DNA from 3 places in the Micromonospora sp. NPDC049679 genome. Region 1 is predicted to be linked to each of the others. Evidence: riboswitches for the same ligand, from Rfam matches in the RefSeq annotation. Region 1 holds a riboswitch; each other region holds the start of a gene.

Region 1 (3,269 bases):
GTGGCCGCGTCGGCCGGGCGCAGCGCGCCGAAGGTGAGGACGCCGGCCGCGAGCGCCACGATCGTGGTTGCCGCGAGCGCACGTCGTCGCGGGGCGACGTCGGTGCCGCGCGTGCGCGCACCGGCGTGGTGAGCGCCGCCGGGTACGACGCGACGGATGGAGAGCTTCATCGTTCCTCCGGTTCCGGGGTGCTGGCACGGCAGCGAGAAGATTTCGCATGCATTAACCAGTCGTTGCGTGGAGGTCACCAGAAGGGCTGGATCCTGTCAATATTCGGCGAGCATCTTTAACGGATCGCTCAGTCGCCCGAACGGGTGCATTGACATCGACGGCTGCCGGGGTATATAACTCCACCAGAGAGCGCTCTCACAGCATCGGAACGAGAGCCGACGTGGGTGGTCGGCCGATCACGTGGAGTGTGTGAAAGAGCGCTCTCTCGTCAGCGGAATCGGGCGGGAAACGCGATACCGTGCGGCTCTCCGCGCATTCCGCCATTACCGCGCGCCCCCATCCGCGCAACGCGAAATGATCGCTCTCATCAGCGCGATGAAGGCGATCATGAATGGTCGCGACGGGTCGCGGTGCTGCAGCGGGGATGCGACGCGCGTCTGCGTCGACGACGCGGCGTTCGACTCGACCCGCAGCGGCCGCTGAACACGATCGTGCGGCTGGTGCCACCCGTCCCGGGTGGCGCCAGCCGCACGATTCAGGTCAGTTCATCGACAGGTGCACGTGGTTCGTGTGGTCGCTGGAGGGGTCGCCGTTGCCGTTGTTGTAGGCGCGCCACCCGCTGCTCGGCAGCCAGATCCGCTTGAACCAGATCACGTAGAGCACGCCGAGCCGATCGGCGTTGTTGATGAAGTAGTTGGCGAGGTTGTTGCCGTACGTCCGGTCGCCGCCGCTCGCGACCCCGCCGAACCCGCCCGTCTGGGCCGCGAAGTCGCAGGCGCGACCGAGGGGGTGCTCGCCCGGGCCGCCGTCGTCGCGGAAGCAGGCGACGAAGCGCTCGAAGCCGGCGGCCTTCGCCTGACTCAACGCGTGTGCGGTGCGCGGCGTGAGGCAGCCGCCCGTCGTCGGGTCGTCGACGCTGCAGGACTCGCCCGGGAAGGAGCCGTCGGGATTGCGCCGGGCCGGCGCGGCGGACGCGGAGCCGCCGCTCACCCCGCCGGCGGCCTGTCCGCCGCCGGCCGCGGCGAGCGCCCGTTCGGCCTGCTCTTTGCGCTTCGCCATCACCGTGAGCTGCTTCTTCTGCTCCCCGACTTCCTTGTCGATCGCGGCCTTGGCGCGGGTCTCCTGGTCGCGCGTGGTGATCAGCGCATTCAGCTTGCTCTCCTCGCCGGCGGCAACGGCGCTCACCGTGGAGGCGCGGCTGACGAAGTCGTCGGGGGAGCCGCTGTTGAGCAGGGCGGAGACGGGACCGAGCCGACCGGTCCGGTAGACCTGGCCGGCGAGCGCGCCCACGGTCTCCGTGCGGACGACGAGCTCCGCCTCGACGGTCTTGAGGTGGGCGTCGAGCTCCTTCTGCCGCTTCATGGAGTTGTTGAGCGCCGCCTTGGCGTCCACGAAGCCCTTGCTCGCCGCGTTGAGTTGCTCACGCAGCTTGGGGGTGCCGCCTTCGTCGATGTCGCCGGGCGCCGCCCGGAGGCCGGCCGGCGCGGCGGCGGGCGGGGCCGCGGCGGCGGGTGAGCCGGTGACGGCGATCACCGCGAGGAGCGCCGCGAACGTCCGTCGTACGGGGGGCTTCAACGTCACATTCCAGTCCTTCCGTCAGCCGCCGGCCGGGTTAGCTGACGGGTTCGGGACGGAAGATCCCTACCGCTGACGCGGATGCACCCCACCTACGTGGTTCCCCGGCTCGCCCTTCGGCGATTAGGCGACGGCTCCCACCGGCGCCGGAGGGGCGCCGCCTGGCGGAAGCCGGTCCCGACACTACCGGCGGGCGCGGGTTCGGATCTGCGACGGTTGAGCCTTTTATACCGATAACTCGTGACATATGACGGCAGAAGATCGAGATGAGGTCACGAAATTTAAGCGGAAACTAATCACCAGTGGGCGGGGCCGCACGCGCCCGGCGCCGTCGCGGGCTCCACCTGCAACGTGGCGTGTTCGATCGCGAACTCGTCGTGCAGGGTGTCCCGGGCGGCCGCGAGCACGCTGGCCACCTCGGCGGCCGGCTCGATCGTGAGATGCGCCGAGGCGACGTCCATGCCCGAGGTGAGCGTCCAGACATGCAGGTCGTGCACATCGCAGACCCCCGGCAGCGCGGCGAGCCGGGCCTGCACCGCGGGCACCTCCAGGTGCTCGGGGGCCGCCTGCACGAGGATCCGTACGGCCGCCCGGGCGAGGCGCCAGGTGCGGGGGAGGATGAAGAGGCCGACGGAGACGGCGATGATCGGGTCCGCGTACCACCATCCCGTCGTGGCGATCACCACCGCGGCGACGATGACCCCGACCGACCCGAGCAGGTCGCCCAACACCTCGAGGTACGCGCCGCGCACGTTGATGCTCTCCCGGGCGCCGGGACGCAGTAGCGCGAAGGCCACCAGATTGGCGAGGAGTCCGCCGACCGCGACGGCGAGCATCGGCCCGGCGAGCACGTGCGGCGGGTGGTCGAACCGGCGTACCGCCTCGACCAGCACGTAGACGGCCACCCCGAAGAGCAGCACCGCGTTCGCCAGGGCGGCGAGCACCTCCAGGCGGTAGAGCCCGAAGGTCCGCTGGGGGTCCTGCGCCGCGCGCCGGGTCGCGGTGATCGCGGCGAGGGCCATGGCGATGCCGAGGACGTCGGTGAACATGTGGCCGGCGTCGGAGAGCAGGGCGAGCGAGCCGGTCGCCCACGCGGCGGCCGCCTCGACGACCATGAAGGTGGCGAGCACGGCAACAGCTCCCCAGAGCCGGCCGCGATGCCGCTCGCCGGCCCGCGCCGCCTGCGCGCCATGGTCATGACCTGCGCCCACGCTCGCCCTCCGTCACTCACCCGCCGGATCGGCCGCGGTCGGCCAAACCATGCTCACATTGCTATGTGTGCAACCAATGGTACCTACCGGGTTCGTCGAGCCTGATATGCCCGCCCGGCAACCGGGTCCGCGGCCTGGAATGGGACATCCGCGTCATCAGGTATACAGTGACGCGGATGGATGGCGCGTGCCCCGCGCCGTCAGTGGAAGCCCCCGACCTGCAAGGGATACCCACCGTGCTGACCGGTCCACGTGTCGCCCTCGTCCTGGCCGCGGGGCTCGCCGCGGCCCTCACCGTCACGTCCGCGCCGG
Region 2 (3,269 bases), on a different contig from region 1:
TCGTCCGCCGCCGCGGCCGACCAGGCTGAGGAGACGGTGGCGTGAAGGAGATGCGGGCATGACAGCACCGGTCGACGGGCAGAGTCCGATCGAGGTTCTTCTGGTCGAGGACGACCCCGGCGACGTGCTGATGACGCAGGAGGCGTTCGAGGAGCACAAGGTCCGCAACCGGCTGAGCGTGGTGTCCGACGGCGCGGAGGCGCTGGCCTACCTGCGCCGTGAGGGGAAGTACGCGGACGTGGTCCTGCCGGACCTCATCCTCCTCGACCTCAACCTGCCGCGCCGCGACGGGCGAGAGGTGCTCGCCGAGATAAAGAAGGACGAGAAGCTCGGCAGGATCCCGGTCGTGGTGCTCACCACCTCTCAGGCCGACGAGGACATCCTGCGCAGCTACCAGCTCCATGCCAACGCCTACGTGACCAAGCCGGTCGACTTCGAGCGGTTCATCGCGGTGATCCGTCAGATCGACGAGTTCTTCGTCAGCGTGGTGAAGCTGCCGCCGCGCGGCTGACCGCATGATCGACGAGGTCGCCGCACTGGTCCGGGAAGCCGCCGCCACGGCGGTGCTGCCGATGTACCGCCGGCTGGCCGAGACGGACGTGCGTGAGAAGGCCCCCGGCGACCTGGTCACCGTCGCCGACCGGCGGGCGGAGGAGTTTCTCACCGCCGGGCTGCGACGGCTGCTCCCCGGCTCCGTCGTGGTCGGGGAGGAGGGGGTCGGCGCCGACCCGACCCGACTCGACCTGCTCCGCGGTACGGGCGACGTCTGGGTTGTCGATCCGCTCGACGGCACCGCGAACTTCGCCGCCGGCCACCCCCCGTTCGTGGTGATGGTGGCGCTGCTGCGCGCCGGCGCGCCGGTGGCGAGCTGGATCTACGACCCGATCGCCGAGAGCCTGGCGGTCGCCGAGCGCGGGGCGGGGGCGTACCTCGACGGGCGTCGGATCGTGGCGGCGGCGGAGCAGCCCGCGCGGAGCGTGCTGCGCGGCCCCGCGATGATCCGGTTTCTGCCGACGCGGTTGCGGGCCGGAGCGGAGGCGGGTAGCGCCGAGCTGGGCGAGGTGCTCACGGGTCAGCACTGCGCGGGGCGCGAATACCTCGACATCATCGCCGGTCGCCAGCACTTCGCCCTCTTCTGGCGCACCCTGCCGTGGGACCACGCGCCGGGGGCGCTGCTGGTGCGGGAGGCGGGCGGCGCGGCCCGCCGTTTCGACGGCGGCCCCTACGATCCGGTGGACGATCGGTCCGGGCTGCTGGTGGCGGCGACCGAGGAGATCTGGCAGACGGTCAGCGAGACGTTGCTTCCCGACCGGTGAGGTTCGCCCGGCGTGGTCGGGTCACGGCGTTGTCGGCGGGTCCTGCGGCCGCCGGCCGCGTCATGTGCTATTGCGGGGCCCTGCGGTGACTCGACAGGGCGGGCGGGTCGGGTAAGCTGACCGCCGGTCTTCGCCAGGCGGTGCCCCCAGGCGCCGGTGAGGGCCGCCGCCGAAATCGTCCACGGGCGATCCGGGGAAGCATCTCCGTGGGGTGAATCCGCGCCAGCGGTAGGGAGCGCCACGTCCCGAACCCGTCAGCTGACTCGGTAGGCGGCCGACGGAAGGAACAGCTTTGGTCGGCAAGACGAGCTCTCCCCGGCGCCGGGCCCTGGCACCGATCGCGGCGCTGTTCACCGCCGTGGCGCTCCTCGTCGCGGCGCCCGTCACCGCCGGTGCGGCGCCCAAGCCCGCCCCCAACGAGGGCGGCAGCCAGAGTCTGCGCGCCGCGCTCGAAGCGGCGGCCAAGGGGCACATCGAGGCCAAGGCCAAGCTGGACAACTCCAAGAAGCGTCAGCTCGAGCTCAGGCTGGAGCTGGAGAAGGTGGAGCAGCGTCTGGTGACAGTCACCGCCGAGATGGGTGTGGTGGCCGACAAGTCGTACCGGGTCGGCCGGCTCTCCGCCGTCTCCATGCTGCTCAACAGCGCCTCGCCGGACGCGTTCCTCGAGCGGGCCGCCGGCCTGGACACGATGGCCCAGCGCCAGAACCAGCAGATGCGCCTGCTCACGGAGACGCGCGAGCAGGTCACCCGGGCCAAGGCCGCGATCGACAACGAGGTCAAGGAGCAGCAGAAACAGGTCACGATCATCGCGCGGAAGAAGCAGGACGCGGAGCGGGCACTGGCCGCCGTCGGTGGCGCCGCGGCCGGGGGGTTCGTCAGCGCCAACTCACCGCTCGCCAAGCCGGCGCCGAGAAACCCCGACGGATCGTGGCCGAGCGAGTCCTGCACCATCGACGATCCGACCACCTCCGGTTGCCTCACCCCACGCACCCTGCACGCGTTGCGCCAGGCCCAGGCCGCCGGGTTCGACCACCATGTCTCCTGTTTCCGCTCGGGTGGCGGTGGTGAGCACCCCAAGGGCCGGGCCTGCGACTTCGCGGCGGCAGAGGACGGCTTCGAGGAAGTGGACGCCGCTGGCTCCGACCGCCAGTACGGCAACAACCTCGCCGCCTTCTACATCAAGAACGCCGGCCGGCTCGGGGTGCTCTACGTGATCTGGTACCGCCAGATCTGGATGCCGGGCACGGGATGGCGCTCGTACAGCGGCGGCGGTAGTCCGGCCGGCGACCACACGAACCACGTCCATCTGTCGATGGTGTAAACGCGGATCGCCGGCGTCGGGCTGCGTACCATCGCAGCGATGGAAACTCCACAAGCGGACGTCGTCGATGCCCGGCCGCTCCCCGACGGGCTGGCTGCGGCGCTGGTCTTCCTGGCCAGCGGCGCCGTCCTGGTGCTGGAGGTCGTGGCGCTGCGCCTCGTCGGCCCGTACGTCGGCGTCACGCTGCAGACCAGCAGCGCGGTGATCGGCGTCGCGCTCTCCGCCATCGCCTACGGCGCCTGGTTCGGCGGCTGGCTCGCCGACCGCCGCGATCCGCGGCCCCTGCTCGCCCCGGCGCTCGTGCTCGCCGGCATCGCCACGGCGCTCACCCTGCCGTTGGTCCGGTACGCGGGTGAGGTGCTGCGTGGCGGGGCGGCCGGCGGCATCCTGCTGCTCACCGCGCTCGCCGTCTTCGTGCCGGCCGCGCTGCTCTCCGCGGTCACCCCGCTCGTGGTCAAGCTGCAGCTCGGCGACCTGCGCCGCACCGGTCGGGTGGTCGGGCGGCTGTCGAGCATCGGCACGCTGGGGGCGATCACCGCGACGCTGGGGACGGGCTTCGTTCTCGTGGCGGCGCTGCCGAGCAGCGTGATCATGGTCGGCCTGGCCGTGCTGCTGGGGGTGTCCGGCATCGT
Region 3 (3,269 bases), on a different contig from region 1:
GTCACGGCCAACGAGTGGTAGCGAACGACCGAGAACGGCGAGGGCAACCCGGCGAAGATGTCGACACCGGTGTGGTGCACGCCGGAGATCCGGCCGTGCACCGGCTCCGGGGCAGGCCCCACGGTCCCGCCGAGGAGGTCACAGATGCCCTGGTGGCCGAGGCAGACGCCGAGCACCGGCAGTCCGCTGTCCCGGATCGCCCGGGTGCTCACGCCGAAGTCGCGGACACGCTCGGGACGACCCGGCCCCGGAGAGATCACGACCGCGTCGAACTCCGCGATCGGCACCTGCGCCCAGTCGGTGTCGTTGCGCAGCACGACCGGGGGCTCCCCGTTGACCTCGCCGAGGAGTTGGTAAAGGTTGTATGTGAACGAGTCGTAGTTGTCTATCAGAAGCGTTCGCATGCCGAGCTGCCTCTTCCCCGTGGCTCGTAGCGGACGACCGCTGCCGCCCCGGACCGGACCACGCCGCTGGGGTGTCGCCGATTATGAGCTCATCAACCCTGCATGTCTCCTCGATGATGAGTTCGGGGAGCCGACGCGGGAAATCCTGCTCATGTCGCGCTGCTCGGCGTACCGCGCCGCACGTCGGTTGCTACCGCACGAGACGGTGGTCGAGCGGCTGGTCAACCGGCGACGCGCGCGACGGTGTGCGATGCGCGCGCGGTGGTATCTCCATCTGCCAGGCGGCACGCGGTGACGAATCGGCCACACCGACGCCGGAGGAGACGCCCGTGCCCGCGCGGAGCGAGATCAAGCCGAGCGCGAAGCGGAGCTGGATGCGCTGCAGGGCCAGCTCGACGAGCTGGCCCTGCACGGCCGAACGAGGTGCGGATCGGGTGCCGGCGCAGAGCGCCGGCACCCGGTCGGGGGCTCAGGCGGAGTAGCCGTGCCCGGCCATCCAGTTGGCCATGTTGATCGTGGTCACCCAGTAGGTGCCGTCACCACCGATACCCGCGGGATCGGCGACCTTCACGGTCCGACCGTCGTCGCTGTAGCCGACGATCGTCACGTAGTGGCCACCCGGGTAGGAGCGCCAGGCGCCGTCCGTGTCCGTCGTGCTGCCGTCGATGTTGGCGACGACGGCGTACCCGTCGCTGACCGCGCGCACGACGTCCGCCTGCAGCTGATCCATCTGCGCGGGGGTCGCCGGACCGGGGATCTCGTGCGTCTTGTAGACGTCGCTGCCGATCACGCTGTTCAGCACGCGGGTGGTGTCGTTGGCGGAGTTGGTGCCGCTGGTCGTGGTCCCCAGCTTGTTCGCCACCTCGTCCTGGCTCAGCTTGAAGCCACGTGCCGTCAGGGCGTTCCGGGTGGCGGCCGGACCGCAGTAGTAGAAGTTGGGCTGTTCCTGGAAGTCGTAGCCGAGCACCCGCTGCGACGGGGGCTTCGGCGCGGCGGGCGCCGGCGAGGCGGCCTGCGGACGGGCCGCGCGGTCGGCGCGGTCGCCGCCACGCCCGGAGTCGCCGCCCAGCGCCATGTCGACGACCGCCGTGGTCGACGCATCGTGCGCGGAGGACGAGGGGTCGGGCTCGTTCAGCAGGAGGGTGCCGGTAGCGGCGGCGGCGAGAAGGGCGGCCGACAACGCGGCGACCGGGAAAGCACGGCGGGAGATGGCGTGCCGGAACTGCTTGCGGGTACGTCGAGGGGTCACTCAAAGCTCCATTGCTGTGCCGATTCGAAGTCGGCGTCCCAATAACGGCGAGATGTGAGCCAGAGGTCAGCGGTCGACCCCGCGTCGGTGGTGCGATCACGACGCGGAGGGCGCTCAGCCCCATCGGAAATGGGGGGCGGGTTTACTCAGCGGGATGCCGGGAAACACGCAGCCGAACGTCGAACCGTTGGCGTGGCTAGTGATCCAGCGTCACGAACCCGCTGCGGAAGAGGCGGCCCAGGAGGGAAGCGCGCTGCGGGGGGACTGGGGGGATGTGCCACGGCACATTCGACGGCGCTGCACTGTTATGTGTCTCCTTCCGATACCGCGTACCGGGTTAGCTGACGGATTCGGGCGGGAGGATCGCCCTACCACAGGCCAAAGGCCCGCGGATTCACCCCAATTGCAATGGGTCCCCGGCTCGTGCGAGCACGACTAAGCGGGCCCGATCCGGCGTCATCCTTTGATGACCAACGACCGGGTCGGACGAGCCGACATTACTGGTCCTGCCCCGACGCCGCAAAGCCCCCCATCTGCGGGTGCGATCGGTGGCACGGATATTCGGCGCAGGAATGCACGAGAAGTCGTGAACTGCGCGGTACGGACCGAACGCCGCAGCCGGTGCGAGGGAGTCCGTGAACGACGGTCGTGGCGACACCCCGCGTCGGCAGGCATCCCACCAGGGATGATCTTCATTCATGGATGGACGGGGACGTCGGTCTACATCGATCACAGTCGACAGGCGGCTACCTCGACCCGCGCCGGCCCGAACCGCGACGACTCACGCGTTCAGCCATGGCCCATAATCCATTATGAAGCTGACACGTTGGCGTTCGCCAATTGCTTTTCAGCGCCGCGAAACCCATTCTTGCCGCTTGACAGAAGCCGACCGCAGCCACGAGGACCCGCGCCTTATCCGGCGTCCCTGTCCGTGAGGGCTGCTCGGTGTCGTCCGATCTGAGGACCGGCCGTGACTTCAGCGCGCAGGGACACATCGGAGGACCAGTTCGGACGCTTCTCGATATCCTCCGGGAACGGAACGCGACCGCCGACCGGATCCGATGGTGATCGAGGGAGACGCGGCCGAGGGCGTCGCGGCGCTCGAATAGGACTATGGGCCGGAGCTGCAGGTACGGCGCAGCGGAAACCTGGTCCAGACGCTGCTGCGCCACAACCCGCGGCCGGCGGAGCAGGTCGCCGGCCGCGCTCGCCCTGACACCACCAAAAATCAAGCTCCACGGCCATGGCGTGCGGCTGATTTGCACGGTAGAAACATCTGAACCCCTTCCTACACCGCGTGATACAAGTGCGGCGGGCGAGAGAGCGCTCTCACCGCTGGTCTCCATCCACCGTCCGAAAGGGCAGGTCGATGACGGCCGTGAGTGACCCGCGCACGAGCGCCCCCGTGCGTCCGTCGAAGCACCTCCCTACAACGGTCGCTGCGTCCGGAGCACGTCCCGGCCAGCGGAGAGGACGAACCGTATGACCACCCAGTCCCCTGGCGTACGAGGGCGACTCGGCCGGGCGCTCATGCTCGGTCTGGTGCTGACGACCGCCGTCACCGCGACGGGCACGGCCGCCACCGCCGGTCCCCCGCGGCACGGCACGCCGGAGTT

Evidence for each region. A riboswitch is a leader RNA that binds a small molecule or an ion and turns the genes downstream of it on or off. The one in region 1 is predicted to bind cyclic di-AMP.
Region 2: another riboswitch for cyclic di-AMP. It lies ahead of AB0J06_RS13605 (hypothetical protein); the one in region 1 lies ahead of AB0J06_RS12880 (hypothetical protein).
Region 3: another riboswitch for cyclic di-AMP. It lies ahead of AB0J06_RS17740 (C39 family peptidase); the one in region 1 lies ahead of AB0J06_RS12880 (hypothetical protein).

Annotation. Positions count from the first base shown of each region.
Region 1 is NZ_JBFANZ010000016.1:18,718-21,986, reverse strand. Features, by position in the region: gene AB0J06_RS12885 (glycosyl hydrolase) at 1-170, opposite strand, end outside; gene AB0J06_RS12880 (hypothetical protein) at 712-1,752, opposite strand; cyclic di-AMP (ydaO/yuaA leader) riboswitch at 1,757-1,886, opposite strand; gene AB0J06_RS12875 (cation diffusion facilitator family transporter) at 2,043-2,957, opposite strand; gene AB0J06_RS12870 (superoxide dismutase) at 3,194-3,269, shown strand, end outside.
Region 2 is NZ_JBFANZ010000017.1:53,845-57,113, forward strand. Features, by position in the region: gene AB0J06_RS13590 (ATP-binding protein) at 1-45, shown strand, start outside; gene AB0J06_RS13595 (response regulator) at 59-511, shown strand; gene AB0J06_RS13600 (inositol monophosphatase family protein) at 516-1,316, shown strand; cyclic di-AMP (ydaO/yuaA leader) riboswitch at 1,474-1,605, shown strand; gene AB0J06_RS13605 (hypothetical protein) at 1,675-2,637, shown strand; gene AB0J06_RS13610 (fused MFS/spermidine synthase) at 2,677-3,269, shown strand, end outside.
Region 3 is NZ_JBFANZ010000025.1:55,742-59,010, forward strand. Features, by position in the region: gene pabB (aminodeoxychorismate synthase component I) at 1-404, opposite strand, end outside; gene AB0J06_RS17735 (hypothetical protein) at 595-816, opposite strand; gene AB0J06_RS17740 (C39 family peptidase) at 874-1,653, opposite strand; cyclic di-AMP (ydaO/yuaA leader) riboswitch at 1,965-2,105, opposite strand; gene AB0J06_RS17745 (adenylyl cyclase) at 3,136-3,269, shown strand, end outside.